2 regions of the Streptomyces sp. NPDC093071 genome follow, and region 2 is predicted to be linked to the other one. Evidence: riboswitches for the same ligand, from Rfam matches in the RefSeq annotation. Region 2 holds a riboswitch; the other holds the start of a gene.
The links. Region 2 has a riboswitch for S-adenosylmethionine ahead of ACIQD7_RS12965 (aminotransferase class V-fold PLP-dependent enzyme). Riboswitches for the same ligand answer to the same signal wherever they lie in the genome.

Region 1: it holds a riboswitch for S-adenosylmethionine, as region 2 does, so the genes downstream of both, thrC (threonine synthase) here and ACIQD7_RS12965 (aminotransferase class V-fold PLP-dependent enzyme) in region 2, are expected to answer to the same signal.

The regions. Positions count from the first base shown of each region.
Region 1 covers NZ_JBIVPH010000004.1:636,414-650,547, reverse strand. The annotation lists gene ACIQD7_RS20035 (hypothetical protein) at 1-358, shown strand, start outside; gene ACIQD7_RS20030 (ABC transporter ATP-binding protein) at 355-1,062, shown strand; gene ACIQD7_RS20025 (ABC transporter permease) at 1,059-2,333, shown strand; gene ACIQD7_RS20020 (hypothetical protein) at 2,849-3,208, shown strand; partial or broken gene ACIQD7_RS20015 (GNAT family N-acetyltransferase) at 3,221-3,590, opposite strand; gene ACIQD7_RS20010 (trehalose-6-phosphate synthase) at 3,642-5,003, opposite strand; gene ACIQD7_RS20005 (hypothetical protein) at 5,098-5,388, opposite strand; gene ACIQD7_RS20000 (glucosyl-3-phosphoglycerate synthase) at 5,427-6,368, opposite strand; SAM riboswitch class I at 6,519-6,666, shown strand; gene thrC (threonine synthase) at 6,684-7,970, shown strand; gene ACIQD7_RS19990 (MoaD/ThiS family protein) at 8,045-8,323, shown strand; gene ACIQD7_RS19985 (cold-shock protein) at 8,750-8,953, shown strand; gene groL (chaperonin GroEL) at 9,272-10,900, shown strand; gene ACIQD7_RS19975 (transporter substrate-binding domain-containing protein) at 11,020-11,739, opposite strand; gene ACIQD7_RS19970 (PTS transporter subunit EIIC) at 11,895-13,454, opposite strand; gene murQ (N-acetylmuramic acid 6-phosphate etherase) at 13,497-14,134, opposite strand, start outside.
Region 2 covers NZ_JBIVPH010000003.1:364,746-378,879, reverse strand. The annotation lists gene ACIQD7_RS13020 (cysteine desulfurase/sulfurtransferase TusA family protein) at 1-321, opposite strand, end outside; gene coxB (cytochrome c oxidase subunit II) at 735-1,700, shown strand; gene ctaD (cytochrome c oxidase subunit I) at 1,697-3,433, shown strand; gene ACIQD7_RS13005 (cytochrome c oxidase subunit 4) at 3,430-3,828, shown strand; gene ACIQD7_RS13000 (Ig-like domain-containing protein) at 3,951-5,204, shown strand; gene ACIQD7_RS12995 (hypothetical protein) at 5,246-5,647, opposite strand; gene ACIQD7_RS12990 (heme-copper oxidase subunit III) at 5,850-6,470, shown strand; gene ACIQD7_RS12985 (c-type cytochrome) at 6,545-7,354, shown strand; gene ACIQD7_RS12980 (Rieske 2Fe-2S domain-containing protein) at 7,351-8,403, shown strand; gene ACIQD7_RS12975 (cytochrome bc complex cytochrome b subunit) at 8,400-10,025, shown strand; gene trpD (anthranilate phosphoribosyltransferase) at 10,152-11,216, shown strand; SAM riboswitch class IV at 11,303-11,419, shown strand; gene ACIQD7_RS12965 (aminotransferase class V-fold PLP-dependent enzyme) at 11,628-13,052, shown strand; gene ACIQD7_RS12960 (Lrp/AsnC family transcriptional regulator) at 13,124-13,405, opposite strand; gene ACIQD7_RS12955 (rhomboid family intramembrane serine protease) at 13,402-14,134, opposite strand, start outside.

The DNA.
Region 1 (14,134 bases), on a different contig from region 2:
TGCGACCGGGGGCACTGGTACGACCGCCGGTGCTGGTACGACCGCCGGAGCGGGCGGTGCGGAGGACGCGTCCGGGATCTCCGCGTCCTGCGCGGTCCCGAGTTCCGTACGCGTCTACGCCGGGCTCGTCGGCACCATGGCCATCACCGTCGTCGACCTGCCCAGGGCCACCGTCCTGGACGCCTCGGCCATCCGGCTGGCCGCCGGGGAGAAGGGTCTGGTCACCGTACGGACCGCGGACGGCGGCACCGAGGACCGGACCGTCGTGCTGGGCCCCACCGACGGACTCGCGTACGTGATCACCGAAGGGCTCCGGCCCGGTGAGACGGTCCTCGCCCGCTCGGAGGAGCAGCGGTGACCCTCAGCCTGACCGACTGCCACGCCTCCTTCGACCAGCCGGACGGCACCACCCTGGACGTGCTCCGCGGCGTGTCCATGGAAGTACGCGCGGGCGAGTCCGTCGCCATCCTCGGCCGGTCGGGGTCGGGGAAGTCGACCCTGCTCAACGTCCTGGGAGCGCTGACGCCGCCGCAGCGGGGCAGCCTTCGCGTGGACGGCGGGGACGTGTGGGCGAGGAAGTCGGCCCAGGTGGCCAGGTTCCGCGGTGCCACCTTCGGCTTCGTCTTCCAGGACTATCTCCTGATGCCTCGTCACAATGCCCTTGACAACGTGGCGTTGCCCCAGTTGTGCGGCAGCGTCGCCGAGTGGCGCGGTCGGCGCCGCCGGGCCCGCAGGCTGCTGGCGGACGTGGGTCTGGCGGGCAAGGAGCACGCCCGCCCGGCGGAACTGTCGGGCGGGCAGCAGCAGCGGGTGGCCATCGCCCGCGCGCTGATGCGCGCACCGCGCGTGGTACTGGCGGACGAGCCGACCGGGGCGCTGGATCCGGACACGGGCAACGAGATCGTGGACCTGCTGCTCTCGGTCGTCGCCGACCAGGGCCGGTCGCTGGTCCTGGTGACGCACGACCTGGAGATCGCGGACCGCTGCGACCGGCGGATCCATCTGGTGCGCGGCGAGATCGCCGACGAGGCGAACGGGCGGACGGAGGCGGGGAGTCGATGATGTGGAGGCGGATCCTCACCGGCAGCCTGGAGGAGATCAGGGTCAACCGGCTGCGGTCGCTGGTGACCGGGCTGTGCATCTGCGTGGCGGTGACGGCGTTCTCGCTGGTGATGCAGTTGGGCCAGGGCGCACGGCAGTCGATGACCGAGACGGTGGAGCTGACCCAGGGGCGGGCCGGGACCTGGCGGGTGACGGCCCAGGGCGCCCCTTCGGAGGTGCTGCTGGCCGGTTCGGCCTCGGCGGCCGGGGCGCCCGGCGCCGGGGTCCGGGCGTGGGGGCGGGCCGTACGGGTGGGCGAGGTGAAGGCCCGGGTGCGGGATTCCACCTCCGGACCGGCGCCCTCCGCGGTCCTCGGGCTGCTCGCCGTCGACCCCTCGATCGCCGACGTGGCACCCGTGCCGCTCAGCGGCGGCCGGTGGCTGACCGAGGACGACGCGCGGGACGGCGCCCTGCCCGTGGTGCTCTCGCCCGGCGCGCTCAGGAGCCTGACGGCCACCGGGGGAGGGGTGGCGGACGCCTCGTCGCTGATCGGCGGGGAGTTGCTGGTGGGGCGGCCCACCGACCTGCGGCTGCGGATCGTGGGGGTCGCGGCGGACGGTCCGCTGATGCGGTTCCAGTCGGAGGGCGACCTCGGTTTCGTACCGCTCCACTCCGCGCGCGCCGACGGCGTGCATCCCGCTCTTGCGGGGCTCTCCGGCCCGGCCGGCTCCGTACAGACGTATCTGCTCTCCGGCGACGGGGCTTCGGGCGCGGGCAAGGACACGGTGCCGGCGACGCTGAAGCGGGTCCTGGCCTCCGCCGGGCACCCGGCGGCGCAGGCCACGGCCGAACGCGTCGACCGCGCGGACGACTTCGCCGCCGCGACCCGCTCGCTAAGCACCGTCCTCGGCGTGATCGGAGCGGTCGCCCTCGGGGTGGGCGTCCTCGGGGTCGCCAACGTCAGCTTGATGAGCGTGCGCGAGCGGACCCAGGAGTTCGGCCTGCGCAGCGCCCTCGGGGCCTCCCCAGGCGTCATCGCCTGGCTGGTACTCACGGAGACGGCCCTGGTGATCCTCGCCGGAGGTGCCTCCGGAGTACTGCTCGCGGCGATCCTCTCCCGTGCCGCGGGCGCGGCCCTGGGCAGCACGCTCGGAGGGTTCCCCCTCACCCCCTTGTCCCTGTCCACGGCCACGGTCGGCCTGGCCGTCAGCGCGGCCTCGGGCCTCCTGGCCGGCCTCCTCCCCGCCCTACGGGCCCGCCGCCTGAGCGTGGTGGAAGCCATCCGACGCTGAGCCCCGCCCCGCCGTGACCCCGGCCCACGAAAGCCCGCCCAGACGGCGGGCGAGCCGAAGGAGCACCCGCCACGTGTGCACGGCAACCACCCACCGGCCCCGGCCGCGCTTCCTATGGCCATCCCGGCCTCGACCCGCGACGGCCCGCACGCTCCCGTACGGCGGGTGCCCCTTGTGTACTCAAGACGGAACGACCGGGCCGGGCCGCTGACCTGCGAGATCGCTCCCACTGGATTCCAGTACTGGATGACATCATCCAGTACTGGAATTTTCCGCTAGAGTATCCAGAGCTGGATGAAAACCGGTCGGGGCTGCATCATCTCATGCAGTTCTGCCTGCCTTCTATTCACCCGTGGGGGTACTCTGTGCGTGCAGGCCGAAGGGTTACTCGGATTGAAACCGTGAACAGGACCACCGGTGAGATCGCCGACCTGACTGTTCACTCCTCGGTCTCCGTCACGGGAAGTCTCTGGTTCCGGGGAGGAGGGTTCACCACAATGGGATACGCGGCTCACATGGCGCTTGCGGACGCCGACCTGAGTGTCAGCGCGTACAAGCTGTTCCACCGGATGTGTGCGCTTCAGAACCGCAAGGACCACGGCCTGGTGATCGTCGAGAGCCAGGTGAAGTTCGCCGAGCAGGTCGGCATGGCCCAGTCCTCGGTCTCGCGCAGCCTCAAGCAGCTCTCCGAGGCCGGGTTCATCTACCCCGACGGCCGCAACTGGCGCATCCGGCCCGACTTCGCGTTCAACGGCAACGGAGCTGCCCAGGGCCGTGCCGTCCAGGGCATCCCGGCCGACGCCCCCGACCCGTACACGCGGAGGGGCGCCGGGCTGACCGTCATCGACGGCGGGGATGACGACGGCGACGAGTGAGTCCCGTCCCCGTCAGGCACCGACCCCCGTCGGCCGGATCATCGCGGTGAGCACGGGGGACTCCGGGGACGGGCGGCTCGTGCCGATCGCCTCGTAGCCCCAGGATTCGTAGACCCGCCGGACCTTTCCGTCGCCGGCCGACGCGTTGACCATCAGGGACACGTACGCCTCGTCGCGACCGGCCAGGAGTTCGTCGTGGATGCGGCGCGCCGATCTCCTTCAGGACCAGGACCAGGACCAGGATCAGGGTCAGGGTCGGGGAGCGGGTGAGGGCGGGGGTGGGGTCCACGCCGCTCATCCTCTTCCACCACCGGTCCCCGCTCTCGACCGTGTTGCCGTACGCGTAGCCCACCGGCCGCCCCTCGGCGTCGAACGCCGGCATTGCGTAGTTCGGCAGGTGCAGCGGCGGAGCCGGACCGCCCCGCGTCAGGCCCTACGACGTCCTCCCGAGCGCCTCCAACTGGTTAAGGAACCACCGCTGGGGCGGCAGGGCCGTCGACGCCGTTGCCAGGCGTTTGGTGCGGTCGGCGCGTTCGGAGGGGGGCATCGTCAGGGCGGTGTGGAGGGCCTCGGCGGTCTCCGAGACGTCGAAGGGGTTCACCGTGAGGGCGTCCTCGCGCAGTTCCTCGTACGCGCCCGCCTCGCGGGAGAGGACCAGGGCGCAGCCCTGCTCCGAGACCACCGGTATCTCCTTGGCCACCAGGTTCATGCCGTCGCGGACCGGGTTCACCAGGGCCACGTCCGCGAGGCGGTAGGCCGCGAGGGAGCGGGTGAAGTCGTCCTTCACCGAGACCAGGACCGGCGTCCAGTCCTCCGTGCCGAACTCCGCGTTGATCTCCTCCGCGAGGGCCGCCACCGAGGTCGTGTACGAGCGGTACACCTCCAGGTCCTGCCGCGAGGGGTACGCCGACGCCAGGTGGACCACGCGGCCGCGCCACTCGGGGCGGGTGGTCAGGAGCTCGCGGTAGGCCAGCAGGCCGCGCAGGATGTTCTTCGACAGCTCGGTGCGGTCCACGCGGACGATGGTCTTCCGGTCGCCGACCTCGGCCCGTAGCTCCGCCAGCCGCTCATCCACCGCCGGCCGGTACGCGAGCGCCCGCAGCTCCTCCGCGTCGACGCCCAGCGGATGCACCGCGACCCGCGTCCCGGTGCCCTCCACCCGCGCGCCCGCCGCGAAGGCCTCCGCCCAGGCCGAGGTGTGGAAGCCCAGCTCGTCCGCGCCGAGCATCCCCCACAGCAGCTCCTCGCGGACGTCGTCCGGCAGCATCCGCAGGTACTCCGGGGACGCCCACGGCGTGTGGGTGAAGTGCGCGATCCGCAGGTCCGGGCGGAGCTCCCGGAGCTGCCCGGGGACCAGCGCCAGGTGGTAGTCCTGCACCAGGACCGCCGCCCCCTCGTCCGCCGCCCCGGCCAGCGCCTCCGCGAAGGCGCGGTTGTAGGCGCGGTACGACTCCCACCGGCGCCGGAACTCCGCGTCGTACACCGGCTCGCGCGGGACGTCGTACAGGTGGTGGTGGAGGAACCACAGCACCGAGTTCGCGATGCCGTTGTACGCGTCCGCGTACACGTCCGGATCGATGTCCAGCATCCGCACGCCGGGCTCGCCGACCCCGCGCCGGACCGCCTCCCGGTCGCCCTCGCCGAGGGCCGCGCACACCCACACGCTGTCCTGCGAGGAGACGGCGCTCAGGCCGGAGACCAGGCCGCCGCCGCCCCTGCGGGTGTCGAGCGAGCCGTCCTCGCCGAGCACGTACGAGACGGGACCCCGGTTGGATGCCACGAGCACAGTAGCCATGTGGCGAACCTAGCCCGTCCCGGAAACGCTCAAACGTACGTATACAAGACGAGGGTGATCCGGCCACGGAGGGTCAGCGGGAACCCCCGGGGGTTCAGGGGGCGGGGTGGTCGCGCAGGGCCGCCCTCGCCACCAGGCCCGCCGCCGCGAGCGCCGTCACCAGGCCGCCGAGCAGCCAGAGGCGTTCCCCGTTCCCCCGGGGGTGGGGTGGAGTGACCGCCTTTCCCGGTGCGCCCGGCGCCGGGGACGCGTGGGCCGGGGACGCGTGGGCCGGGACCGGCGGCGCCGGGGCCGCGTCCGCCGCCGCGGGCGCCCACGCCACCACCGTCAGGCCCGCCACCGCCAGCGCCCTGCCCGTACGTCGTCCGAAGCCCATGGAATCCATGGACAGTGAATGTATGTAAAACGGGTCATAAGGTCGCGTTACGCCACGCGTCGCCGCGCGTACTCCGCGATCTCCGCCATCGGCGGCCGCTCCTCCGTGTCCACCGCGTACGTCCGCGGCTCGAAGCCCCGCTCGCCCCGCTCGAACTGCGTCAGCAGCGGCCGCACCATGTGCCCCCGCGACAGCCTCAGCTGCGCCGTCCGGTAGATCGTCGCCGCCATCCGGCCGAGCGCCCGCCCGTCCTGGTGCCGGTGCTTGCGGACCCCCACGTCCACCTGCGCGAGCCCGTCCAGGCCCACCGTGTGCAGCGCGTCCACGAGGAGGCCCAGCTCCACTCCGTAACCGACCGGGAAGGGCAGCCGCTCCAGGAGCGAGCGGCGGGCCGCGTACTCGCCGCCGAGCGGCTGCACGAAGCCGGCCAGCAGCGGCCAGTGCAGATTGAGCAGCGGGCGCGCCACCAGCTCCGTCACCCGGCCGCCCTGACCAGGGGATCCGTCCAGCGGGCGGTCGTACATCGCCTTGACGAGGTCCACGTCCGGGTCGGTCAGGAGCGGGCCCACGATCCCCGTCACGAAGTCCGCGGAGAAGTCCCGCAGGTCCGCGTCGACGAAGCACACCACGTCCCCGCTCGTCACCATCAGTGACCGCCACAGGACCTCGCCCTTGCCGGGCACGGCCGGTATCCGGGGGAGTATGTCGTCCCGCGCGACCACCCGCGCCCCGGCCGCCGCCGCGACCTCCGCCGTCCGGTCCGTGGAACCCGAGTCGAGCACCACCAGCTCGTCGACGAGCGGCACCGCCTCCGACATCAGCTCGCGGCGGATCACGGCCACGATGTCCCCGACGGTCGCCTCCTCGTTCAGCGCGGGCAGCACCACGCTGACCGTCGTCGCACGCTTGGCGGCGAGGATCCGCTCCAGCGGCCGGTCCGCCACGGACCAGGACCGCCGGGACAGCCAGCGCTCCACCTCTTCCAGCACGTGATCTCCATCTCGCGGTTCGGACGGGCCGTCCAAGCACCCGGGCCTTCGGTTACAGTCTTGAACAACGCAGCGACCCCGTGCACGTCGGGGTGGCGTACGCGTCGGAGCGCAGGAACGAAAGTCCCGGCCCTCCCCACAATCGAATACCGCTCATCCAGAGGGGCAGAGGGAAACGGCCCGTTGAAGCCCCGGCAACCCTCCAGTCGGTTCGTCTCGTGATCCATCGGGGCCCCCGGCTAGGGAAGGTGCCAAATCCGTCTCATGGCGAAAAATTCGCCATTGAGAAAGATGAGGAGAAAGGGCCTCCCCTCCATGGCTGTTCAGACCGTCGCACCCGCCACCACCGTCGACCTCGGTCCCGCGTCCGGGCTCTCCTGTCGCGAATGCGGTGAAGTCTTCGCCCTCGGCCCGATCTTCGCCTGCGAGCTCTGTTTCGGCCCGCTCGAAGTCGCGTACGACCTCCCCGCCGGCGACCCCGAGGAACTGCGGAAGCGCATCGAGGCCGGCCCCGCCAGCATCTGGCGCTACGCCCCCCTCCTGCCCGTCCCGGCCGACGTCGCCGAGAAGCCGAACCTGAACCCCGGCTGGACCCCGCTCGTCAAGGCCGACAACCTCGCCCGCGAGCTCGGCGTCGCCCCCGGCAAGCTCTTCGTCAAGGACGACTCCGGGAACCCGACCCACTCCTTCAAGGACCGGGTCGTCGCCCAGGCCATCGAGGCCGCCCGCGCCTTCGGCTTCACCACCCTCTCCTGCTCCTCCACCGGCAACCTGGCCGGCGCCGTCGGCGCCGCCGCCGCCCGCGCCGGCTTCCGCTCCTGCGTGTTCATCCCGCACGACCTGGAAGAGGGCAAGGTCGTCATGGCCGGCGTCTACGGCGGCGACCTCGTCGCCATCGAGGGCAACTACGACGACGTCAACCGCTTCTGCTCGGAGCTCATCGGCGACCCGATCGGCGAGGGCTGGGGCTTCGTGAACGTCAACCTCCGCCCGTACTACGGCGAGGGCTCCAAGACGCTCGCGTACGAGATCTGCGAGCAGCTCGGCTGGGTCGTCCCCGACCAGATCGTCATCCCGATCGCCTCCGGCTCCCAGCTCACCAAGATCGACAAGGGCATCCAGGAGCTCATCAAGCTGGGCCTCGTCGAGGACAAGCCGTACAAGATCTTCGGCGCCCAGGCCGAGGGCTGCTCCCCGGTGTCGGTCGCCTTCAAGGAGGGCCACGAGGTCGTACGGCCCCAGAAGCCGAACACGATCGCCAAGTCGCTCGCCATCGGCAACCCGGCCGACGGCCCGTACGTCCTCGACATCGCCCGCCGCACCGGCGGCGCGGTGGAGGACGTGAACGACGAGCAGGTCGTCGACGCGATCAAGCTGCTCGCCCGGACCGAGGGCATCTTCGCCGAGACCGCGGGCGGCGTGACCGTCGGCGTCGCGCGCAAGCTCGTGGAGAACGGCCTCATCGACCCGGAGCTCACCACCGTCGTCATCAACACCGGCGACGGGCTCAAGACCCTGGACGCGGTGGCCGACACCTCTCGGGAGACCGTCACCATCCGCCCGAGCCTGGACGCCTTCCGCGACGCCGGCCTGGCGCACTGAAGCATCCCCCGGCACCCCGGCTCTCCGGCACCCGGTACCCCGGCCCTCCGGCCCTCCGAAAGGTCACGCACGTCATGGCAGTGAACGTCCGCATCCCCACCATCCTCCGCACCTACACCGGCGGCCGGTCCGAGGTCCAGGCCGAGGGCGCGACCCTCGCCGAGGTCATCGCCGACCTGGAGAAGAACCACACGGGCATCGCCGCCCGCGTCCTGGACGACCAGGGCAAGCTGCGCCGCTTCGTGAACGTCTACGTGAACGACGACGACGTGCGCTTCGAGCAGGGCCTGGAGACGGCCACCCCGGCCGGCTCCGGCGTCTCGATCATCCCGGCGGTCGCCGGCGGCTGCTGAGCCGTATCCGCCGAGCGGTATCCGACGGGCGGTTCCCGTTGTCCCGACTTTCTTGAATTGCCCCTTCCGCGTCCATAAGCGGAAGGGGCAATTCTGCATGGTTGAGCGCGGTAGAGTTGGGGAAGTCCCCTCCGCTGCTCATGCCGGGCGCATATGAAAACGCGCCTCGACCTGACAAGAAGCAGTCAAACTGTGTGCGCGTTGTGCACCTTCTGCGCGCTTTGCCGGGCCCGACTTGCCCCGCGATTCAGGGGAATCTCCCCAATCCTCCTTTCCGCGCTGCCCAGAATTCTCGCCCGAATGGCCTGTTGCAGAGGGCAGTTGGACAGATACATTCAGCGGCGGTCGACGCGTTCCGGCGCAGGGTCTGACCCGGGGTTCGTGAAGTGCGGCCCCGCGCAAGGGCCAGTAACAGGGGAGTTAGGCATGGCTCAGGGCACCGTCAAGTGGTTCAACGCGGAGAAGGGCTACGGCTTCATCGCGGTCGACGGTGGTGCGGATGTTTTCGTCCACTACAGCGCGATCCAGATGGATGGCTACCGCAGCCTCGAAGAGGGACAGCGAGTCGAGTTCGAGATCTCGCAGGGCCAGAAGGGTCCGCAGGCGGACATGGTCAAGCTCGCCGTCTGAGCGAGGCGCGATCGGCCACCGACGCAACGCCGTCGAGGGGCCCGCATCCCCCAGGGGACGCGGGCCCCTCGCGCGTTCCCGGACCCCTCTGACCCCAGCCGCCCCTTCCCGAAACCCGAGAGTCGCTTGCACTCTCCTAGGGCGAGTGCTAATCATTGGCGTTAGCACTCGGAAGGTGAGAGTGCTACGAGGATCGGGCAGACGAGGCCGCCGGCCGGGTGGGGCAAGGAACCACGCGGAGATGCGGAGGCCGTCCGTCGCGGGCGTCGGCGCGGTCCTGGAGCGTTATCCACCCCATGTCCGGGAGGACCACTTCACATGGCCAAGATCATCGCGTTCGACGAGGAGGCCCGGCGCGGTCTCGAGCGCGGCATGAACCAGCTCGCTGACGCCGTCAAGGTCACCCTCGGCCCCAAGGGCCGCAACGTCGTCCTCGAGAAGAAGTGGGGCGCCCCCACGATCACCAACGATGGTGTCTCCATCGCCAAGGAGATCGAGCTCGAGGACCCGTACGAGAAGATCGGCGCCGAGCTGGTCAAGGAAGTCGCCAAGAAGACGGACGACGTCGCCGGCGACGGTACGACCACCGCCACCGTCCTCGCCCAGGCGCTCGTCCGCGAGGGCCTCCGCAACGTCGCCGCCGGTGCCAACCCCATGGCCCTCAAGCGCGGCATCGAGAAGGCCGTCGAGGCCGTCTCCGGCGCCCTCCTCGAGCAGGCGAAGGATGTCGAGACCAAGGAGCAGATCGCTTCCACGGCCTCCATCTCCGCCGCCGACACCCAGATCGGCGAGCTCATCGCCGAGGCGATGGACAAGGTCGGCAAGGAAGGCGTCATCACCGTCGAGGAGTCCCAGACCTTCGGTCTGGAGCTGGAGCTCACCGAGGGCATGCGCTTCGACAAGGGCTACATCTCGGCGTACTTCGCCACCGACATGGAGCGCATGGAGGCGTCGCTCGACGACCCCTACCTCCTGATCGTCAACTCCAAGATCTCCTCCGTGAAGGACCTGCTCCCGCTCCTGGAGAAGGTCATGCAGTCGGGCAAGCCCCTGCTGATCATCGCCGAGGACGTCGAGGGCGAGGCCCTGTCGACCCTGGTCGTCAACAAGATCCGCGGCACCTTCAAGTCCGTCGCGGTCAAGGCCCCGGGCTTCGGCGACCGTCGCAAGGCCATGCTGAACGACATCGCCATCCTCACCGGCGGCACGGTCATCTCCGAGGAGGTCGGCCTCAAGCTGGAGAACGCGGGCCTCGACCTGCTGGGCCGCGCCCGCAAGGTCGTCATCACCAAGGACGAGACCACCATCGTCGACGGTGCCGGTGACAGCGAGCAGGTCGCCGGTCGCGTGAACCAGATCCGCGCCGAGATCGAGAACAGCGACTCGGACTACGACCGCGAGAAGCTCCAGGAGCGCCTCGCGAAGCTGGCCGGCGGCGTGGCCGTCATCAAGGCCGGTGCCGCGACCGAGGTCGAGCTCAAGGAGCGCAAGCACCGCATCGAGGACGCCGTGCGCAACGCGAAGGCGGCCGTCGAGGAGGGCATCGTCGCCGGCGGTGGCGTGGCCCTGCTCCAGGCGTCGACCGTCTTCGAGAAGCTCGAGGCCGACCTCTCCGGCGACGAGGCCACCGGTGCCGCGATCGTGAAGCTGGCCCTGGAGGCCCCGCTGAAGCAGATCGCCGTCAACGCCGGCCTCGAGGGCGGCGTCGTGGCGGAGAAGGTCCGCAACCTGCCCGTCGGCCACGGCCTGAACGCCGCGACCAACGAGTACGTCGACCTCATCGCCGAGGGCATCATCGACCCGGCGAAGGTGACGCGCTCCGCGCTGCAGAACGCCGCGTCGATCGCCGCGCTGTTCCTCACCACCGAGGCCGTCATCGCCGACAAGCCGGAGAAGGCCGCCGCGCCGGCCGGCGGCGGCATGCCGGGCGGTGACATGGACTTCTGATCCTCGGGGATCTCCTGATCCCGGGATCGGCGGTTCATCGCTGAACGCGAACGAGGGCGGCACCCCCTGGTGGGGGTGCCGCCCTCGGGCGTCGTACGGGCGGCACGGGGCCGCTTCCGTCAGGCCGGCGGGGCCAGCAGGCCCGTGTCCTGGCCGGAGCGGCGCAGCGCGTCCGTGACGAAGCCGTTCGTCTTCAGTTCCTCGATCGTGGCGCGGAGGAAGGCGAGGGTTTCCGGGGTGCGGGAGAGGCTGGTGCCGACCGCCTGGCGGATCTCCATGAAACGGCCCTCGATCAGCCGGAGGTCGGGGTTCTCCCGTACGTACGCGGTCAGGGGCTGCCGGATGCCCGCGCCCGCCTCCAGGGACTCGGCCCGGAAGACGTCGACGCCCTCCTCGCCGCGCACGACGGTCGCGTGGGCGAGGGTCCGGGTGAGGAACAGGTCGTAGGCGGAGCCCTTCTTGACCCCGATCCGGACGCCGGGGGCGTCGACCTCCTCGGCCGTGGTGAGCGCGGAGTCGCGCGGTACGGCGTACACCCCCTCGATGACGACGTACGGGGCGGTGAAGGCGACCTCCGCCTCGCGCGCCGGGTCCACGGCGAGGAAGCAGAGGTCGGCCCGTCCGTCCGCCATCGCCTCGAAGGACTTCCGCGCCGCGTCGAAGCAGAGCAGCTCGACCCCGACCCCGAGCCGGGCCCCGATCTCCCGAGCCAGGTCGACGGTGATCCCGGAGGGGTTCTCGGGGGTGCCCTGGGCGAGCACCGGGTTCCCGAGGTTGACGGAGGCGCGGAGGACTCCGGTGGGGGCGAGGTCGGCGGCGATGCGCTGCGTGGTCGTCATGGGCGGGAAGTCTAGGGAGCGTCCGGGGGCTTCCGTACGGGGGTGACGGAGGTGCGGGGGGCGTCCCCGTACGGGGGTGGCGGACGTGCGGAGGGCGTCCCCGGGGGCATTCCCGTACAGGGGCGTTTCCGTACAGGGGCGTTCCCGTGCGGGCGTCAGACCTTGGCCGGTTCCTGTTCGGGGTTCGGCTCGGGGTTCTGTCCGGGGTTCTCTCCGCCGTCCCGTCCGGGGCCCGGCGGGGTCGGCGAGGCGGCCACCAGCGTCTCCGGGGCCGCGTCCGTGTCCACGTTGAACTCCTCCAGGAGCCGGGCGCCGAAGCCCCAGAAGTACGTGGCCACGAAGCCGGCCAGGTAGCCGGTGAGCAGGCCGCCCGCGTAGATCGCGATCGTCTCGCCCAGGCCCTTGTTCCCGTCGAGGAGCGGGAAGAGCGCCCAGCCCGACGGGCCGATCGCGGTCGAGCCGACCTTGGCGCCCCACATGCTGAAGAGGCCGACGAAGCCGCCGCCGAAGGCGCCGCCCACGCAGGCGGTGACGAAGGGGCGACCCAGCGGGAGCGAGACGCCGTAGATCAGGGGCTCGCCGACGCCCAGGAAACCGGCCGGCAGGGCGGACTTGATGGTGCGGCGGATGGAGCCGTTGCGGGGGAGCCGCAGGTAGACGGCCATGGCCGCGCCGACCTGGCCCGCGCCCGCCATCGCCAGGATGGGCAGCAGAACGGTGTAGCCCTGCTGTTCGATGAGCGTGGTGTGGATCGGGATGAGCGCCTGGTGCAGGCCCAGCATCACCAGCGGCAGGAACAGACCGCCCAGGAGGAGGCCCGCGCCCGCGCCGGCGTGCGCGAGGAGCCAGTCGGCGAACGTGCCGATCGCGGTCGAGACCTCGCCCGCGACGAACATCAGGCCGAAGATCGTGACCAGGCCGGAGACCAGGACCGTGAGCGTCGGGGTGACCAGGACGTCCAGGGACTCCGGCACCCACCGGCGGCACCACTTCTCCACGTACACCGCGAGGACCGCCGCGCCCAGCGCGCCGAGCACACCGCCCTGGCCGGGGGAGAGGGGCTGGCCGAAGGCGTCGACCTTGGCGACGCCCGGGAAGACGATGATCGCGGCGACCGCGCCGCCCAGGATCGGCGTGCCGCCGAACTCCTTCGCCGTGTTGAAGCCGACGAAGACCGCGATGAGGGCCATGAAGCCGCTCGCGATCGCGGCGAGGGCGGGGGTGACGCCCGGGAGCCAACCGAGGTTGATCAGGAGGCCGTTGAGGCCGGCGATGATGCCGCAGCCGATGAGGGCGGGGATCAGCGGGACGAAGATGTTCGCGATCCGGCGGAGGAACAGCTTGAACGGGGTCTGGTTCTTCGCCTTGCGGGCCGCCCTGATCGCCGCGCCCTGCGCCGCGAGGTCGTCGGCGGAGGGCACCGGGGCACCGTCCGCCAGGGTCTCGGTCGTCGGCGCCTCGGCCACCAGGGCCTCGAACTCCGGGGTCACGCGGGCGACCGTGCCCGGCCCGAGGACGATCTGGTACGTGTCGTCCTCGACGACGCCCATCACGGCCGGCAGGGCCTTGAGTTCCTCGTCCCGGACGAGCGAACGGTCCCGCAGGCCGAGGCGGAGGCGGGTCATGCAGTGGGCGACGGAGGTGATGTTCCCGGCGCCGCCGACGAGGGGGAGGATCGCGGCGGCGACGGCGCGGTTCTTGTCGTCTGTGCTCATGGTGCGGTGGTGCCTTGCTGTGCGTGGGGGAGGGGGGAGGGCTCAGGCGGTCTTCGCGTGCAGCGCGGCGCGCAGGTGGCCCCGGGAGTCGGCGAGGAGCTTGCCGGCGGTGGGGGCGTCGACGTCCGCGAGGATCATGAGGATCGCGTTCTTCACCTCGCCGTCGGCGGCGGCGAGGGCGGCCTCGATCTGCTCGTCGGGCGCGCCGGTGGCCAGTGCGACGATCCGCCGCGAGCGGGCCTGGAGCTTCTCGTTGGAGGCGCGGACGTCGACCATCAGGTTCCCGTAGGTCTTGCCGAGCCGGATCATCGTGATCGTCGAGATCATGTTGAGGACGAGCTTCTGGGCGGTGCCGGCCTTGAGCCGGGTGGAGCCGGTGAGCAGCTCGGGGCCGGGGACGACCTCGATGCCGTGCTCGGCGGCGGCGGCGAGCGCGCTGTCGGCGTTGCAGGACAGGCCGACGGTGAGCGCGCCGAGGGCGCGGGCGTGCTCGACGGCGCCGATCGCGTACGGGGTGCGGCCGGAGGCGGAGATGCCGACGACGGTGTCGTCGGGGGTGAGCCCGAGCGCGGTGAGGTCCTCGACGGCGAGCTCCTTGGAGTCCTCGGCGCCCTCGACGGCCTTGACCATGGCGGAGGGGCCGCCGGCGATGAGCCCGACGACCTCGGCGGGGTCGGTGT
Region 2 (14,134 bases):
CGTCCCGGCCGCGTGCAGCACGGAGGAGTGTTCGACCGCCGACACCACGAGCCGGTTCCCGACGCGCCGGCGGCCCGCGAGCGCCCCGGCGACCCCCACGTGAACCGCGCGCGTCCCCGAAGGAGTGAACACGAGCTCGTCCGGGCGGCAGCCCACCGCCTCCGCCGCCGCCTCCCGCGCCGCGTCGAGCAGCAGCCGGGCCTTCCGCCCCTCCCGGTACAGCCGGGCCGGATCCGCCCACCCCTCGTCCAGGGAGGCGAGCAGCGCCTGACGGGCGACGGGGTGCAGCGGGGCGGCGGACGCGGCGTCGAAGTACGGCATCCACCCACCGTAGAGCGTGCGCCGCCCCGGCCCCCGCCCGCCCCGGACGCCCCTCCCGGCGCCACCGCACCGGCACCCCCCGTCCGCCCGGCGTGTCGCCCGGCCCCTCCCTCACGGGCCCGCGCACGCGTCCCCGCCCGCCCCCGGTGAGCCCCCGTCAGAACCGCCCCCCGACCGGCCGCCGGGCCGCCGAACGGGCGCGCCCGACCCCCCTGCGGAACCCCGGACTCCACCCCTTCGGGGAGTCGGACGGCGCGTTGGGCACCCTCCCCGCGCGACCCCAAATAGCGTCCAGTAGGGTTTGGTCCGCATAAACATCCAAACCCCTGCCCGCGGCACGGGGCGGCGACCGACCAGCGAGACGGACGGCCGTGGCCGACCAACGCGGGCCGAGACTCTCGGGAAGGCGCTACGTGAGTCCCAACGGCTCCGACCGCTCGTCGCGGCGCCCGATGCGGCGGAAGCTGCCGCAGGTGCTGACTGCGGGCCTGATCCTGGCGACAGCCACCGGCTGCTCGTACAACTGGGAAGACTTCCCCCGCCTTGGTATGCCCACCCCCGTCACGGAAGAGGCTCCCCGGATCCTCTCCCTGTGGCAGGGCTCCTGGGCGGCCGCCCTCGTCACCGGTGTACTGGTGTGGGGCCTGATCCTCTGGTCCGTCGTCTTCCACCGGCGCACCCGCTCCAAGGTCGAGGTACCTCCGCAGACCCGTTACAACATGCCCATCGAGGCGCTGTACACGGTCACCCCGCTCATCATCGTCTCGGTGCTCTTCTACTTCACCGCGCGCGACGAGTCGAAGCTCCTGGAGCTCTCCGACAAGCCCGCCCACACCGTCAACGTGGTCGGCTACCAGTGGAGCTGGGGCTTCAACTACGTCGAGAACGTGCCCGGTGTGAAGGGCGACGCCAAGACGGACAAGAACCTCGCCTCGATTCCGGACAAGTTCATCGACGACTTCCCGGAGAACGCGGGCGGCGTCTACGACGCCGGCATCCCCGGCGACCGGAACCCGCAGACCGGCAACCCGGGCCCGACCCTGTGGCTGCCCCTGGGCGAGAAGGTCCGGTTCGTCCTGACCTCGCGCGACGTCATCCACTCCTTCTGGGTGGTCCCCTTCCTGATGAAGCAGGACGTCATCCCGGGTCACACCAACTCCTTCGAGGTGACCCCGACGCGTGAGGGCACCTTCCTCGGCAAGTGCGCCGAGCTGTGCGGTGTCGACCACTCCCGGATGCTCTTCAACGTCAAGGTGGTCTCCCCGGAGCGCTACCAGCAGCACCTGAAGGAGCTGGCCGAGAAGGGGCAGACCGGCTACATCCCGTCTGGCATCGAGCAGACGGACCCGGCCAGGAATGCGGAGAAGAACCAACTGTGAGCATCCACAACGAAACCCAGGGTGCCGCCGCGGTCGAGGGCTCGTACGAGAACGAGCTGCCCGTCCGGCGCAAGCAGCCCGGCAATGTCGTGGTGAAGTGGCTGACGACCACCGACCACAAGACGATCGGGACCATGTACCTGGTCACGTCGTTCGCCTTCTTCTGCATCGGCGGCCTGATGGCGCTCTTCATGCGCGCCGAGCTGGCCCGTCCGGGTACGCAGATCATGTCGAACGAGCAGTTCAACCAGGCGTTCACGATGCACGGCACGATCATGCTGCTGATGTTCGCGACGCCGCTGTTCGCCGGATTCGCGAACTGGATCATGCCGCTGCAGATCGGCGCGCCCGACGTGGCGTTCCCGCGGCTGAACATGTTCGCGTACTGGCTCTACCTCTTCGGCTCGATCATCGCGGTGGCCGGCTTCCTCACCCCGCAGGGTGCGGCCGACTTCGGCTGGTTCGCCTACTCCCCGCTGTCGGACGCCGTCCGCTCGCCGGGCGTCGGCGCCGACATGTGGATCATGGGTCTGGCCTTCTCCGGCTTCGGCACGATCCTCGGCTCGGTCAACTTCATCACCACGATCATCTGTATGCGCGCCCCCGGCATGACGATGTTCCGGATGCCGATCTTCACCTGGAACGTGCTGCTGACCGGTGTCCTGGTCCTGCTCGCCTTCCCGGTCCTGGCGGCCGCGCTGTTCGCCCTGGAGGCGGACCGCAAGTTCGGTGCCCACGTCTTCGACGCGGCCAACGGCGGTGCCCTGCTCTGGCAGCACCTCTTCTGGTTCTTCGGACACCCAGAGGTGTACATCATCGCCCTGCCGTTCTTCGGCATCGTCTCCGAGATCATCCCGGTCTTCAGCCGCAAGCCGATGTTCGGCTACATCGGCCTGGTGGCCGCGACGATCGCCATCGCCGGTCTCTCCGTGACCGTGTGGGCCCACCACATGTACGTCACCGGCGGCGTGCTCCTGCCGTTCTTCTCCTTCATGACGTTCCTCATCGCCGTACCGACCGGCGTGAAGTTCTTCAACTGGATCGGCACGATGTGGAAGGGCTCGTTGTCCTTCGAGACACCGATGCTCTGGACGATCGGCTTCCTGATCACCTTCACCTTCGGTGGTCTGACCGGCGTCATCCTGGCCTCGCCCCCGATGGACTTCCACGTCTCCGACTCGTACTTCGTCGTGGCGCACTTCCACTACGTCGTCTTCGGCACCGTCGTCTTCGCGATGTTCGCCGGCTTCCACTTCTGGTGGCCGAAGTTCACCGGCAAGATGCTGGACGAGCGCCTCGGCAAGATGACCTTCTGGACGCTGTTCATCGGCTTCCACGGCACCTTCCTGGTGCAGCACTGGCTCGGTGCGGAGGGCATGCCGCGTCGTTACGCGGACTACCTCGACGCCGACGGCTTCACCGCGCTGAACACGATCTCGACGATCTCCTCCTTCCTGCTGGGCCTGTCGATCCTGCCGTTCTTCTACAACGTCTGGAAGACCGCCAAGTACGGCAAGAAGATCGAGGTCGACGACCCGTGGGGCTACGGCCGTTCGCTCGAATGGGCGACGTCCTGCCCGCCGCCGCGGCACAACTTCCTCACCCTGCCGCGGATCCGCTCCGAATCCCCGGCGTTCGACCTGCACCACCCTGAGATCGCCGCTCTCGACCAGCTCGAGAACAAGCCGCACGAGGCCGAGGCCCTCACGGGCAGCAAGGAGGCCGGCAAGTGAAGATCCAGGGCAAGATGTTCATCTGGCTGAGCGTCTTCATCCTTGCCATGGCGATCCTGTACGGCGTCTGGTCCAAGGAGCCGGTCGGCACGACGGCGCTCTTCCTGGCCTTCGGCCTGGCCATCATGATCGGCTACTACCTGGCCTTCACGGCCAAGCGCGTCGACGCCATGGCCCAGGACGACAAGGAGGCCGACGTCGCGGACGAGGCCGGTGAGCTGGGCTTCTTCGCCCCGCACAGCTGGCAGCCGCTCTCGCTCGGCATCGGCGGCGCGCTCGCCTTCCTCGCCGTCGCGATGGGCTGGTGGATCCTGTACTTCTCCGCCCCGCTGATCCTCGTCGGCCTGTTCGGCTGGGTCTTCGAGTTCTACCGCGGCGAGAACCAGAACCAGTAGCAGTACCCCGCTCCGCACCGGAGCACACCGAGGGGCCCGGACGCTTCGTCACCGAAGCGTCCGGGCCCCTCTTTTGCAGCACTCGGCGCGCCCCCTCCGAGGATTGTTCTTACGGTGAGGTCATGAACGACACGCCGCGCATTCGGACTGTTCTGAGCTGCACCCTGTTGGCCGTGACCGTCACCGCGGGCGCCACCGCGTGCGCCGGATCGGACGACCACCCGCTGACGGTGAAGGCGTACGACGCGGCGGACCAGCTCGCCGTCAGCGCCCCCGCCGACGGAGCCAAGGCGGACCCCGAGAAGCCCCTGGAGATCACCGCCAAGGGCGACGAGGGCCGGATCACCGACGTCACCGCGGTCGACGCCTCCGGACGCCACCTCGCGGGCGAGCTCACCGCGGACGGGCGGCGCTGGCGCTCCACCGCCACCCTGGCGGCCGGCGCCCGCTACACGGTCCGGGTGGCCACGGAGGACGAGGACGGCGCCCCCGGCGCCCGTACGTTCACCTTCGAGACGGCCCCGGCCGAGCGGGCCCTGACCGCGGCCTTCGGGCCGGAGGCGGGCACGTACGGCGTCGGACAGCCCATCACCGCCGACCTCAGCCTCCCCGTCAAGGACCGGGCCTCCCGCGCGATCGTCGAGCGGGCCCTCAAGGTCCGCTCCACCCCCTCCGTCGAGGGCTCCTGGTACTGGGTGGACGACAAGAAGCTGCACTTCCGCCCGAAGGAGTACTGGCCCGCGGGCGCGCGCGTCACGGTCAGCGGCAACCTGGACGGACTCAAGGTCGGCGACAAGCTCTACGGCGGCGCGTCCCAGCCGCTGAAGCTCACCATCGGCGACCGGATCGAGGCCATCGCGGACGCCGACACCCACCACATGACGGTGAAGCGCAACGGAGAAGTGATCAACACCATTCCGGTCACCACCGGCAAGCCCGGCTTCGACACCCGCAACGGCGTCAAGGTGGTGCTCGGCAAGGAGTACTACGTCCGGATGCGGGGCACCACCGTCGGCATCGCGGAGGGCAGCTCCGAGTCGTACGACCTGCCGGTGTACTACGCCACCCGGGTGACCTGGAGCGGCGAGTACGTGCACGCCGCGCCCTGGTCGGTCGGCTCGCAGGGCGTGGCGAACGTCAGCCACGGCTGCGTCGGCATGTCGACCGGGAACGCGGCCTGGTTCTTCGAGACCGTCCGCGCCGGCGACATCGTGAAGACCGTCAACAGCTCCGGGGACACGATGGAGGGGTTCGGCAACGGCTTCGGCGACTGGAACCTGTCCTGGGACAAGTGGCGCGAGGGCAGCGCCCTGGTGGAGGCCGCCGGCGAACCGGTGGTCTCCACCGAGCAGGCCCGCCTGCGGCCCTCCCTCTGACCGGCCCGGTCAGCCCACGCGTCTCCCGCGTCTCCCGCGTCTCACGCGTCGAGCGAGAGGCGGGAGCGCAGCAGGGAGGCCAGGGACGCCGCGAACTCGACCGGTTCCACCGGAAGGGTGACCGCGGCGTCCGCCCGGCTCCAGGTGGCCAGCCAGGCGTCCTGCGGGCGCCCGATGAGCAGCAGCACCGGCGGGCACCGGAAGACCTCGTCCTTGATCTGCCGGCAGACGCCCATGCCGCCCGCCGGCACGGCCTCGCCGTCCAGGACGCAGACGTCGACGCCGCCCGCGTCCAGCCGCTCCAGGACCGCGGGAAGTGTGGCGCACTCCACGAACTCGACCGGGGGAACGTCGGCCGCGGGCCTGCGTCCGGCCGCGAGCCGCACCTGCGCGCGCGTGTTCGCGTCGTCGCTGTAGACCAGGACCGTGGCACTCGACTGCATCGTTCCTCCGTGGGGAAGTCCGTGGGAAGGTCGTCGTCCGACGCGGCGGATGCTACTCCGGTCCACAGCCCGTCAACACCCGTTCAACACCTGTTCGAAGGGTGTCCCCGGGCCTCCGCACTGGGCCGTTCGGGCTGGACACACCCCCCTGACACTCCGAACGGCACCCCCCGGAGTGAGGGCGGGATAAGCGACCGACATAATGTCGGTCGTGGCGACAGTAACGACAGTAGAAACAGGGCACGCACACCCGTCGGTCAATCGACCGAACCTCACCAGCGTCGGAACCATCATCTGGTTGAGCTCCGAGCTGATGTTCTTCGCGGCCCTCTTCGCGATGTACTTCACCCTGCGATCGGTGACGGGTGCCGACTTCTGGACGGAAAAGGCAGACGCCCTGAACTTCCCGTTCTCGGCGACCAACACCACGATCCTGGTGCTCTCCTCCCTCACCTGCCAGCTCGGCGTCTTCGCCGCCGAGCGGGGCGACGTGAAGAAGCTCAGGACGTGGTTCATCATCACGTTCGTGATGGGTGCGATCTTCATCGGCGGCCAGGTCTTCGAGTACACCGAGCTGGTGAAGCACGAGGGCCTCTCGCTCTCGTCGGACCCGTACGGCTCCGTGTTCTACCTGACCACCGGCTTCCACGGCCTGCACGTGACGGGCGGTCTCATCGCCTTCCTGCTGGTCCTGGGCCGGACGTACGCCGCCAAGAGGTTCACTCACGAGCAGGCAACCGCCGCCATCGTCGTGTCCTACTACTGGCACTTCGTCGATGTCGTCTGGATCGGCCTCTTCGCCACGATCTACATGATCAAGTAATCGGTCCCGCCGACCCGGCGGACCGAGACATCCAGCAAGCATCGACGCAGAAGATCCTGACACCGGGGTAATCCGTGAAAAAGCTCTCCGCACGACGACGCCATCCGCTGGCGGCGGTCGTCGTCCTACTCCTCGCGCTGGCGGCCACTGGGGGGCTGTACGCCGCGTTCGCGCCGGCGGGCACCGCGAAGGCAGATGAAACCGCCCAGTCCCTCGCCATCGAGGAGGGCAAGAAGCTCTACTCCGTCGGCTGCGCCAGCTGCCACGGAACCGGCGGTCAGGGCACCACTGACGGCCCCTCCCTCGTCGGCGTCGGTTCGGCCTCCGTCGACTTCCAGGTCGGCACCGGCCGTATGCCGGCCCAGCAGCCGGGCGCCCAGGTCCCGAAGAAGAAGGTCATCTACTCGCAGGCCGAGATCGACCAGCTCGCGGCGTACATCGCCTCCCTGGGCGCCGGTCCGATCACGCCGACCGAGAAGCAGTACAATCCCGCGGGCGCCGACGCCGCCAAGGGCGGCGAGCTGTTCCGCACCAACTGTGCCCAGTGCCACAACTTCACCGGTGAGGGTGGCGCGCTGACCCACGGCAAGTACGCGCCGAGCCTCGAAGGCGTGAGCCCGAAGCACCTCTACGAGGCCATGCAGACCGGCCCGCAGAACATGCCCTCCTTCCCGGACACGACCATGCCGGAGCAGCAGAAGAAGGACATCATCGCGTACGTCCAGGCCGTCAACGGCGAGAAGGCCGACAGCCCGGGCGGTCTCTCGCTCGGTGGCCTCGGTCCCGTCAGCGAGGGCCTGTTCGCCTGGGTCTTCGGCCTGGGTGCGCTGATCGCAGTTGCCATCTGGGTCGCGGCCCACACCGCTAAGGCCAAGAAGTCATGAGTAGCCAAGAGATTTCAGAAGAGAACCTGCCGGCAGGGCAGGACACCGCGCACGGCGCGGTGAAGGTCGCCGACGACCCGTTCGCCGACCCGGGCCTCCCGCCCCACAAGCCCCGCATCCAGGACATCGACGAGCGGGCCGCCCGCCGGTCCGAGCGCGCGGTCGCCTTCATGTTCACGCTGTCGATGCTGGCCACCGTCGGCTTCATCGCCTCGTACGTGATCTTCCCGGTCGACAAGATCGTGTACATCTGGCCCTTCGGCCGGGTGTCCGCGCTCAACTTCGCCCTGGGTCTGACCCTCGGCGCGGCCCTCTTCTTCATCGGCGCGGGCGCGGTCCACTGGGCCCGCACCCTGATGTCCGACGTCGAGGTCGCCGACGAGCGCCACCCGATCGCGGCGTCGCCCGAGGTCAAGGCGAAGGTCATGGCGGACTTCGCGGCCGGCGCCGCCGAGTCCGGCATCGGCCGCCGCAAGCTCATCCGCAACACGATGTTCGGCGCGCTGTCGCTCGTGCCGCTCTCCGGCATCGTCCTGCTGCGCGACATGGGCCCGCTGCCCGAGAAGAAGCTCCGGACCACGATGTGGGCCAAGGGTCTTCAGCTCATCAACATGAACACGCACGAGCCGCTGCGTCCCGAGGACGTCGCGGTCGGTTCGCTGACCTTCGCGATGCCCGAGGGCCTCTCGGAGCACGACCACGACTTCCAGACCGAGATCGCCAAGGCCGCCCTGATGATCGTCCGGATCCAGCCGGAGGACATCAAGGACAAGCGCGAGCTCGAGTGGTCGCACGAGGGCATCGTCGCGTTCTCGAAGATCTGCACCCACGTGGGCTGCCCGATCTCCCTGTACGAGCAGCAGACGCACCACGTCCTCTGCCCGTGCCACCAGTCCACCTTCGACCTCTCCGACGGCGCCCGCGTCATCTTCGGCCCGGCCGGTCACGCCCTTCCGCAGCTGCGGATCGGCGTGAACGACAAGGGCTTCCTGGAGGCGCTCGGCGACTTCGACGAGCCCGTCGGTCCTGCCTTCTGGGAGCGCGGATGAGCACCGTCACCGATACGAAGAAGAAGGCGCCCGCCGGTGAGCGGGTCGCCGACTGGGCCGACGGCCGCCTGGGGATCTACACGCTGGCCAAGGCCAACATGCGGAAGATCTTCCCGGACCACTGGTCCTTCATGCTGGGCGAGATCTGCCTCTACAGCTTCATCATCATCATCCTGACGGGCGTCTATCTGACGATGTTCTTCCACCCGTCGATGAACGAGGTGGAGTACACCGGCTCCTACGTCCCGCTCCAGGGACAGCTGATGTCCGAGGCGTTCAACTCGACCATGCACATCTCGTTCGAGGTGCGCGGTGGTCTGCTCATCCGGCAGATCCACCACTGGGCGGCGCTGATCTTCCTCGCCGGCATGTTCGTGCACATGATGCGCGTGTTCTTCACCGGCGCGTTCCGCAAGCCGCGCGAGATCAACTGGCTGTTCGGCTTCCTGCTGTTCTTCCTGGGCATGTTCACCGGCTTCACCGGTTACTCGCTCCCGGACGACCTGCTCTCCGGCACCGGTGTCCGCTTCATGCAGGGCGCGATCCTGTCCGTGCCGATCGTCGGCACGTACCTCTCGATGTTCCTGTTCGGCGGGGAGTTCCCCGGCGGCGACTTCGTCGCCCGGTTCTACTCGGCGCACGTGCTGCTGCTGCCCGGCATCATGCTGGGCCTGATGGTCGCCCACCTCATCCTGGTGTTCGTCCACAAGCACACCCAGTTCGAGGGCCCCGGCCGCACGAACAAGAACGTCGTCGGCATGCCGCTGCTGCCCGTGTACATGGCGAAGGCCGGAGGCTTCTTCTTCCTGGTCTTCGGCGTCATCGCGGTCATCGCGGCGATCGCCTCGATCAACCCGATTTGGGCCCTCGGCCCGTACCGCCCGGACCAGGTGTCCACCGGCGCCCAGCCCGACTGGTACATGGGCTTCGCCGAGGGTCTGATCCGTGTGATGCCGGGCTGGGAGATCAACCTCTGGGGCCACACGCTCGTCCTGGGCGTGATGATCCCGCTGGCGATCTTCCCGGCGGTGCTCGGCGCGATCGCGGTCTACCCGTTCATCGAGTCCTGGATCACCGGCGACAAGCGCGAGCACCACATCGCGCAGCGCCCGCGCAACGCTCCGACGCGCACCGCCTTCGGCGTCGCCTGGATCACCGCGTACATGATCATGCTCGTGGGTGGTGGAAACGACCTCTGGGCGACCCACTTCCACCTGTCGATCAACTCGATCACCTGGTTCGTGCGGATCTTCTTCTTCGCCGGTCCGGTCATCGCGTTCATCGTCACCAAGCGGATCTGCCTCGGCCTCCAGCGCCGGGACAAGGACAAGGTGCTGCACGGCCGCGAGTCGGGCATCATCAAGCGCCTGCCGCACGGCGAGTTCGTCGAGGTCCACGAGCCGCTCAGCCAGGGCGAGCTGCACCGCCTCACGGCGCACGAGCAGTACGCGCCCGCCGAGCTGCCGCCGGCCGTCGACGAGAACGGCGTCGAGCGGAAGATCGGCCGCCTGGAGAAGCTGCGGGTCAAGCTCAACAAGGGCTACTACGGCGAGGACAGCCAGATCGCCAAGCCCACCGTCGAGGAGTACAAGGAGATCCAGAGCGGCCACGGCCACCACTGATCGCCTGAACACCTGAAGTTCGCCACGGCGAGAGCCCCGTCCATCCGATGGACGGGGCTCTTTGCCGTCCCCGGGGGTCGATAGGGTGGGGCCGTATCCGTCACGTCGCGATGACCAGGAGCTGCCATGAGCGCTGCGACCCCCGCTGGAGGACCTACCACGGCGGGCCGCTCCTGGCCCGTCGTCCTGGACGGCCTGCTGTCCGGCCGCGACCAGAGCGCCGAGGACACCGCCTGGGCCATGGACCGCATCCTGCGCGGCGAGGCCACCGACGCGCAGATCGCCGGCTTCGCGGTCGCCCTGCGCGCCAAGGGCGAGACCGTCGAGGAGATCGCCGGGCTCGTCCGGACGATGTACGAGCACGCCAACACGATCGAGGTGCCCGGCCCCTCCGTCGACATCGTCGGCACCGGTGGCGACGGCGCCAAGACCGTCAACATCTCCACCATGTCCGCCATCGTGGTCGCCGGCACCGGCGCCAAGGTCGTCAAGCACGGCAACCGGGCGGCCTCCTCCGCCTCCGGCGCCTCCGACGTCCTGGAGAAGCTCGGCGTCAACCTGGAGCTGACCCCGCGCCGGGTCGCCGAGGTCGCCGAGGAGGCCGGCATCACCTTCTGCTTCGCGGTGAAGTTCCACCCGGCGCTGCGGCACGTCGCCGCGGCCCGCAAGGAGCTCGGCATCCGGACCACCTTCAACTTCCTGGGTCCGCTCACCAACCCGGCCCGCGTCCGGGCCCAGGCGACCGGGGTCGCCGACGCCCGGATGGCCCCGATCATCGCCGGGGTGCTCGCCGAGCGCGGCTCCTCCGCCCTGGTCTTCCGCGGCGACGACGGGCTCGACGAGCTGACCACCACGGCCACCTCGCGGGTCTGGGTGGTCCGCGACGGCGCGGTGCGCGAGGAGGCCTTCGACCCGCGCGACGCCGGCATCGACCTGGTGCCCGTCGAGGCGCTGCGCGGCGCGGACGCCTCGTACAACGCGGACGTGGCCCGCCGGCTGCTCGCGGGGGAGACCGGTCCGGTGCGGGACGCGGTGCTGCTCAACTCGGCGGCGGCCCTCGCGGCCCTCGCGCCGGGGGACGGGACCCTGGTGGAGCAGATCCGCGCCGGCATTGCGCAGGCCGCCGAGGCGATCGACTCCGGCGCCGCCCGCCGGGCCCTGGAGCGCTGGATCGCCGTCAGCAACGCGTAGTCTCCGGCCCCTTCGCCGTACGGCCCCGGTCCACCATGCGGACCGGGGTCTTGCGCATCCGCGATCATGTGGCAGGATGCTCTTCAGGTCACGAGTGACAGCGTTTTGGCCCCGGCTTGCTGTCCGGCAACCCTCCGTCCGTGGCGGGGTGCCCCGGGTGATGACCAGGCCGTAGGCAGCGAGGTCTACGGCAAGCGCGGACCCCTCGAACACCAGGGGTCCTGGTCTCTCGAGGAGCTTTTTCCGTGAGCAAGCGAATGCGATAGGGCGAATCCGCCCCTTCTTCACCCTCGGATCAGGGTTCCTTCCGCGTACCCCCACGTCTTCCGAGGCCTCACCCGTACCCCGCCGTGTCCGGCCGCGTACGGGACCACCGAAGCCATTCCGCACCGCCCGCCGGGAGATACCGCCATGTCCGCACGCCCGAACGCCGCCGCCACCGCCGTCACCACCGTCGTCGCCGAGGCCGTCGAGACCGCCGCCACCGAGTCCGCCGACCCCTGCTGCGCCGCCCCGCTGCCCGTCCTCGGCCGGGACGTGACCGTCCCGCTCGTCACCGGCGGCGAGGTGACCTACGCGGCGCTCGACTACGCGGCCAGCGCCCCGGCCCTCCAGCGGGTCTGGGACGACGTCGCCGCGTACGCCCCCTACTACGGCAGCGTCCACCGCGGCGCCGGCTACCTCTCCCAGCTCTCCACCGACCTCTTCGAGAACAGCCGGGCCACCGTCGCCGAGTTCCTCGACTGCCGCCCCGGCGACCAGGTCGTCTTCACCCGCTCCACCACCGACTCGCTCAACCTGCTCGCCGCCGCGATCCCGGCCGGCTGCCAGGTCTTCGTCTTCGAGACCGAGCACCACGCCTCGCTGCTGCCGTGGCGCGACGCCCGGGTCACCTACCTCAACGCGCCCCGCACCCCGGCCCAGGCCGTCGAGACCCTGGAGCGGGCCCTCGCCGACCGCGACCCCTACGGCCCCGCCCTGGTCTGCGTCACCGGCGCCTCCAACGTCACCGGCGAGCTGTGGCCGGTCAAGGAGCTGGCCGCCGCCGCGCACGCCCACGGCGCCCGGATCGTGCTCGACGCCGCCCAGCTCGCGCCCCACCACCCGGTCTCCGTGACCGACCTCGACGTGGACTGGGTCGCCTTCTCCGGGCACAAGCTGTACGCGCCCTTCGGCTCCGGCGTCCTCGCCGGCCGCGCCGACTGGCTCCAGGATTCCCAGCCCTACCTCGCGGGCGGCGGCGCCTCCCGCAAGGTGGCGCGTCGGGCCGACGGTGGTGTGGACGTGGAGTGGCACACCACCGCGGCCCGGCACGAGGCCGGTTCCCCGAACGTCATCGGGGTCTACTCGATCGCCTCCGCCTGCAAGGCCCTCACCGAGGCCGGCTTCGACGCCCTCGTCGCCCGCGAGAACCACCTGATCGCCACGGTCCGCGCGGGCCTGGCCGAGGTCCCCGAGGTCCGGGTCCTCTCGCTCTTCGGCGACGATGCCCCGCGCGTCGGCGTCATCTCCTTCGTCGTGGAGGGCTGGAACAGCTCCCACTTCGCTGCCGCGCTCTCCGCCGAGTACGGCATCGGCGTCCGCGACGGCCTCTTCTGCGCCCACCCGCTGGTCCGCACCCTGCTCGGCAGCGACCCGCAGGACCCGGGCGAGTGCGGCGCCCCCGAGGCGGCCCCCGGCGAGCGGTCCCTCAACGCCATCCGGGTGAGCTTCGGCGCCGGTACGCCCGACGAGCACGTGGAGCGGTTCGTCGGCGCCGTGAAGGAGCTCGTCCGGAACGGCGCCCAGTGGAAGTACCGCACCGAGGACGGCCGCTGCGTCCCGGACCGCGGCTGATCACTCACTCGTACGGGTGAAGGGGCCTCCCGACCGGGAGGCCCCTTCACCCTGTGCGCGCGTACGGAGCCTCAGGACTCCAGACCGATGGCGAAGGCCGCCTCCAGGTCGTGCTGCGAGTACGTGCGGAACGCGACGTGCGTGTCCGTGGCCTCGACGCCCGGGATCTTGCTGATGCTGCCGGGGATCACGTCCGCGAGGTCGTCGTGGCGCGGCACCCGGACCATGGCGATCAGGTCGTACGTACCGGTCACCGAGAAGACCTCGCTGACGCTGTCGAGCGCCGCGATCGACTCGGCGATCTCGGGGATGCGGTCCACGCTGGTCTTGATGAGCACGATCGCGGTGATCACGGCTGGCTTTCTCCCTCGGTCGCCGCGGCTGGGGCCTTCACTCTATCCCCACCCCGATAGCGCACCCAGGCGTAGAGGAAGCCGATCGCGAAGCCCACCACATGAGCCAGATAGGCGACGCCGGGCCCCGCGCCCGCCGCCCGCGCGGCCATCCACTGGAGCGTGAACCAGAAGATCAGCACGATCCAGGCGGGGAAGCGCAGCGGCAGGAAGAGGAGGAAGGGGAAGAGGCTGGTGACCCGGGACCGCGGGAAGAGGAAGAGGAAGGCGCCGAGCACCCCGGAGATCGCCCCCGACGCCCCGACGAGGGTCTGCTCGCTGTGGGCGTGCGCCGCCGCGTACCCGGCGAGGGCGAGGCAGCCGGTGGCCAGGTAGAAGAGGGCGAAGGCGACCCGGCCCATGCGCTCCTCGGCCATCGCGCCGAAGACGTACAGGAAGAGCATGTTCCCCAGCAGGTGGAGCCAGCTGCCGTGGACGAAGAGCGCGGTGAACGGGGTGAGCAGGGCGCGCGGCTCACCGCTCATCAGCTCGGCGGGGACGACCCCCCAGCGGCGGAAGTACGACCCCTGGGCCGCCAGGAGCGCGTCCCCCGTGCCGTACGCCGGGTTCAGCCCGGAGACCGGGCCGAACGCGAAGAGGAGGCAGCAGGCGGCGATGAGCCCGTACGTCACCGCGGGTCCGCCGCGGGCGCCCCGCAGTGTGCCGGTCACCGCGCTTCGCCAATCGATC